DNA from 2 places in the Candidatus Brevifilum fermentans genome. Region 1 is predicted to be linked to the other one. Evidence: riboswitches for the same ligand, from Rfam matches in the RefSeq annotation. Region 1 holds a riboswitch; the other holds the start of a gene.
The links. A riboswitch is a leader RNA that binds a small molecule or an ion and turns the genes downstream of it on or off. The one in region 1 is predicted to bind S-adenosylmethionine.
Positions count from the first base shown of each region.

Region 2: another riboswitch for S-adenosylmethionine. It lies ahead of metK (methionine adenosyltransferase); the one in region 1 lies ahead of metH (methionine synthase).

Region 1 covers NZ_LT859958.1:2,009,558-2,012,541, forward strand. Annotated here, with positions in the region: gene metH (methionine synthase) at 1-1,769, opposite strand, end outside; SAM riboswitch class I at 1,864-1,976, opposite strand; gene CFX1CAM_RS08770 (acetate and sugar kinases/Hsc70/actin family protein) at 2,008-2,862, opposite strand.
Region 2 covers NZ_LT859958.1:2,458,085-2,461,068, forward strand. Annotated here, with positions in the region: gene metK (methionine adenosyltransferase) at 1-1,085, opposite strand, end outside; SAM riboswitch class I at 1,182-1,288, opposite strand; gene CFX1CAM_RS10770 (NAD/NADP-dependent octopine/nopaline dehydrogenase family protein) at 1,650-2,756, opposite strand; gene CFX1CAM_RS10775 (cobalamin B12-binding domain-containing protein) at 2,753-2,984, opposite strand, start outside.

The DNA.
Region 1 (2,984 bases):
GCCGGGTTTACAATCGCCATGTCCAATCCCGCTGCAACCGCATGATAGAGCATCACGCTGTTCAAAACTGCACGTGCCGGGCGCGAAAGCCCAAAGGAGATATTGCTCACACCCAATACCGTCAGCACACCCGGCAGTGAAGCCTTTACACGGCGGATGCCCTCCAGGGTTTCCAGCGCCGAATCCCTCAGTTCAGGGTCACCTGTTGCCAATGTAAAGGTCAACACATCGTAAACCAAGTCCTCAGGGCGCAGACCGTGTCCATCAACGGCCAGGTTATAAATCCGTTGGGCGATTTCCAGTTTGCGGTCCGCACTTTTCGCCATCCCGGCTTCATCAATCGTCAGGACGATGATGGCTGCGTTAAACTTCCTGGCCAGCTTGAAGATCTGATCCGCGTTCTCTTCACCCGATTCAAGGTGAGTTGAATTGATCAGGCAGCGTCCAGGGTTGGCTTTTAATGCTGTTTCAATAACTTCCACTTCGGTGGAATCAATCACCAATGGCACCGGTACTGCGTTAGATAGCTTTTTGACCAACATTCGCATCTGTTCAGCCTCATCTGACCGTTCGGTCAGCGCAACGCACAGGTCCAGCCCATGCGCGCCGCTCTCCACCTGCTGGCGCGCCATCTCAATGATCGCATCAATTTCGCCATCCATAATCAGCTGCTTAAACTTGCGCGACCCCTGGGTATTCAATTGCTCGCCGATCAGAAAAGGAGCCGGCTCCTGCACCATGTTCACCGCCTGCACCGGGGACGCCAACTGCGCCAGCGGTGCAGATGCGGGCAACCATCGCCGATCACGGTCCAGCCTGGCATCGATTAACGCAATGTGATCCTCTCGAGTGCCGCAGCACCCGCCGATGACGCGCACGCCAAATTCGTTCACAAATTCAAGCAACAGGTCAGCAAAGGGCTCCGGTTCCATCGGGTAAACCGCTTGCCCGTCCACATTCAGCGGCAAACCGGCATTGGGAATACAGGAAACGGGTAAATTAGAATGCTCAGTCAGGAAGCGGATCGGCTCACGCATGTAATCGGGACCGGTAGAGCAGTTCAGACCGATTACATCAATGTCCATCCCCTCCAGGATTGCCAACGCCGCAGCGATATCCGTCCCCATCAGCATCCGCCCGGTGGTATCCAGCGTGATCTGCGCCTGGATGGGCAGCACCTGACCGGTCTCTGCGTAGGCAGCCCGGATGCCCAGAATGGCAGCTTTGACTTCTAAAATATCTTGTGCTGTCTCAATCAACAATAGATCCACGCCGCCATCAATCAACCCCACAGCCTGCTCACGAAAGACGTCCACCAGAGCATCAAAATCGATATCCGACATGATCGGGTCTTCGCTCGAGATCAGCTTTCCGCTAGGCCCAATCGAACCTGCCACAAAGCGCGGCTTTCCTTGTGTGGTGTATTCATCAGCTAATTTGCGCGCCAGCCGTGCTGCAGAATGATTGATCTCAGCCACGCGCTCCCCCAATCCGAATTCACCCAGTGTCAGCCGGTTAGAACGAAAGGTGTCCGTTTCAATCACATCGGCGCCGGCTTCCAAAAAAGCACGGTGGACCGTTTCAACAGCCTGCGGGTAGGTGATCACCAGGTAATCATTACACCCAACAGTGGCTTCACCACCGAAATGATCTGCTGTCAGGTTCTGCCGGTCCAGGTTGGTACCCATGGCGCCATCGAACAACAAGACGCGTTGCTGAAGGGCATCTAAATATGCCCGGTTGCTAAAGATTTTTTTCGCTTGCTCCATGTCGGGTCCTTTTGCTGAAAGGATTACAAAAACCTTGCTAATAAAAACATTGCCTCTCAATGGATGAGAGGCGATGATGGTTGCATTTCATTTCACCTCATCTTCCAGAACGTCCCAAATCGGGGTCTGCCGGAATTGGCACCTGCATTAATCTCTGTGGTTGCCGAGGTATCATCGGGCCGGTCCCTCCACCTCTCTGGATGAGTCACTAATGAAGAAGATCTTATCACATTTGAAATTATGAGTCAATCCGGTGCAGACCCCCGTGATATGTTTCTCGTTTCATCACATCGATCACACCTCTGGCTGTTGCAAAGCCGGGATGTTCCGGCATGATGAAGCTGCGCTGGTAAAACTCACCCACCAGGGCAATCTCTTTTTGAATTGAGACTAAATCCATCGTGTGTCCAATCAGGATGATGTCGTGTAACCCGGCGGCATTTGCGGCGTTGATGGCAATTACAGCAATCACCTGCGCCACCAGGCGAACCAGCCCGGCAGCCAGGTCCTCGCGAGTAAAATCCTTGCGGTCGATCAATTTTCCCAGGTTGACCGCGTTAGCATTCGCCGGAAGCTTGCCGACCTCACCGCCAACGGCCTCGCTGACCATAATATCAGCGAGATTGGCATCACCTGCAAGCGCCAAAGCGTCAATTTCATCATAATCTGCTGTTCCCAGGATCAAGTTAGCAAGCCCGAGTACTGTTCCCCCACCGACAGCAGATCCTGTCACATGCTGAGCTGAAGTGCCTCGGGCTGCCACCATTGCTGTGCCCGTTCCGGCGCTGACCACCAAACCTTCCTCAAGACCTGCTGCGACCAGCCCACCCAGCCCCAACGCGCGCATCTCATCCACTTTTAATAAATGAAACCCATCCAGCACAGGGGGCAAAGCACGGTAATGACCGCCTGTTACACCAATTCTCACATCCGCATTCAGGGCATCGCCGACCAAATTCAAACAGTGGCGCACCTGTTCTGCAGCCGACAGGCGCAGGTTTTCCAGTTTATGCATGTGCATCTCGTCGCCATCCAGCCAAACCAAATCGGTATTTGTCGTCCCCATGTCTACAGCGATAAATTTCGCTTTCATCATCTGCTCCTGGTTAATCATCAGCCTGGCTAGATTTTACCCCTTTCCATCGGCTGCGCGAATAGAAGGAGACCAACTCCTGCGCACGCCGGTCTTTTTTTCCTCCGAAACGAAGCGGAGAA
Region 2 (2,984 bases), 450 kb from region 1:
CGCAGATCCAGATCGCGAATGATGGCGCCGGGACGCAGGTCAAAGTGCGCCGTAATCAAGTCAGCAATGCGGGCATCTTCAATTTTACCGGTACCGAAGGTTTCCACGTTGATCGAAAGCGGACGCGCCACGCCAATCGCATAGGCGACCTGCACTTCGCAACGGTCGGCCAAGCCGGCGGCAACCACATTTTTTGCCACCCAGCGGGCGGCGTAAGAGGCAGAGCGGTCCACCTTTGTCGGGTCCTTGCCGCTGAAAGCGCCGCCACCATGACGACCCATCCCCCCGTAGGTGTCTACGATGATTTTCCGCCCGGTTACACCCGCATCCGCCATGGGCCCGCCGAAAACAAAGCGCCCGGTTGGGTTGACATGCACAATCAGGTCATCATCGACCAGTTCGGCAGGCAGCACCGGTTTGATAATTTCTTCGATAACGCCTTCCTTGATGTGTTCAATGGTTACATCCGGGGTGTGCTGGGTGCTGACCACCACGGTATGGATGCGTTTGGGCTTTCCGTATTCATATTCCACGGTCACCTGGCTTTTTCCATCCGGCCAGAGGAAATCAAGGACGTTAGCGCGGCGCGCCTCTGCCAGGCGGCGGGTGAGCTTGTGGGCATAGTAGATCGGCATGGGCATGAGCACATCGGTTTCATTGCAGGCATAGCCAAACATCATGCCCTGGTCGCCAGCGCCCAGCGCTTCGATGGCGTCATCGTCGTCCATTTCACCTTCTTTGGCTTCCTTAGCCTGGTTCACGCCCTGGGCAATATCCGGCGATTGGTTTGCCAGCGCTACCATCACGCCGCAGGTAGAGCCGTCAAACCCCTTTTTTGCCCGATCGTAGCCGACCCCGATCACCACTTCACGCACCAATTTGTCAAAATCGGCAAAGCCTTTGGTGGTAATCTCGCCCATGGCGATCACAAAGCCCGTTTTGGTGGCGCACTCACAGGCAACCCGTGAGAAGGGATCCTGGCGGATGAGCTCATCCAGCACAGCATCGCTGATCTGGTCACACATTTTGTCCGGATGACCCTCAGTCACCGATTCTGAGGTGAACAGATATTTTGGTAAATTCATAAAAGTTAATGTCATCGTGAGAACCTCCAAGTCTCATAAAATGATAGCGCCCCTCCTGGCTGGTGCGAGAGGGGCGTCATTTATTCTAAGGCTTCCCTCTCATCTTCCAGATTATCGCTCTGCCGGAATTGGCACCATAAAAGCGTTGCTTTCTGGTTGCCGAGGTTTCATCGGGCCGGTCCCTTCACCTCTCTGGATAAGAGTGCCGCATGGGGCTATTGAATTGTTATCGGGAGATTATAACACCAAAGTATTTAATTGCAAATGGGATTGAGGGAAATAGCATGGAAGATCTGAGTCCTCAGGGGTGATGATGGTGAGTGGGAATTTAGAATCAGGAAGCAGGAATTAGGAATTAGGAATTAGGATTTAGGAATTAGGAATTAGGAAGCAGGTATCAGGAAAGCAGAATGGGTCAGCAGCAAATGGAGAACCGTATTAGCTCCAATCTCAATCAGCGATGAGCTATGATAGAATCGCTCAGCCTCGTCTTCCGCCATCAGCTCTGAACCCATCCCCGGCTTTTCCCCCTCCCGAGGGAAAGGGGGAGATTGCAACGGTCAGCTAAATTGCCACTTCGCCTTCGTTCACATAGAGGGTCAGCTCGCTCACGCTCAGGTCTTTGATACCCAGTTTGTCGAGGGTGCGCCCCTTGCGCCAGTAATCGGTGCTGTGCAGAATGCATCCCAGGCGGATGATGGCGTTGATGCCATTGACCGATACGCCGTAACGTTCGCCCAGGGCGGCAATCGGCACCAGGCTCATCGGCACGTCCTCAGTAATATAACGGTGAATCAGGGTGCTGGGCGCGTTGATCCCGTAATAACCGGTTTGGTTGTGAATGGCTTCGTACAGGGTCTCACCGTGCACATTGTACGCCAGCGATAGCCACTCCATAGCCGTGCGGGCTCGGATGCCCAGGGCAGACGCAATCGTCACACGCTCGCGGTCAATCGTTGCGAGCACTTTGGCAACAGAAGGCGTAACGCCATCCACATAAAACTGGAAGTCGCCATGGGTCGATTCAATTCTGCCGGCATTGAGGATCGCCAACGCCGGGTGAAACACAGCCCCCATATTGTTTAGGCCGGTTTGCAGAACATTGACCCCGTCGATGAATTGCGGGTAAACATGCTCGATCGCAGCCAGCACCGTGGGTGTATCGATGGCTGGTAGGGCTGCCAGGGGCACAGCTTCCTTGATGCGGAAAATGCGCGCCTGGCTGGGGCCTTCAGAACGGCTGGCATAGATAAAAGTCTCCGCTTCCGCCAGGAGGTAATTTGCCGCACACTTTTCCCGGTTCAGCACCGCTTTAAATTCGATAGCGCCACAAGTGCGCCCCGGGTGCAGGATGATGATCTGTCCGTCCTGTAAATGGGGTGCGACGATGCGGGCGATATCGCTATGCCCGGATGAAGGCACCACCACCATGATGATCTCTGCGCCCTCGAGCGCTTCCTGGATATCGTCGGTGACTTTCTTAATTTTTCCAAACCCGATCGGGCCGCCAGGCGGGCTCTCCAGGTCAATGCCCCCACGTTTGGCGATCACCTCGATGTGCGAATAGGTCCGATTGAACAACGACACTTCCTGACCCATCAAAGCCAGGTGAGCAGCCATCGCTTTACCCCCATTGCCCGCTCCAATTACGGTAAATTTTCTTCTGGTCATGTGATCTCCTGTAATAATTGATGAATCCGCTTGGATTCTGATAAGGGGTTACCTGCCGAATCGGTAGCCAAACATGCGCCTCCTACAATGCGAGTCTGAATGATGCCCCGGGCAAAGGGGTTGTTCTTGAGGTGGGGCGCATCCAGGATGCCAATTTGCACAGCTTTTGCCAGGTTTTGCGGGTCAAGTAATGGGTCTGTGCAGGTTGCAGGCGCCAAACCTCGAATC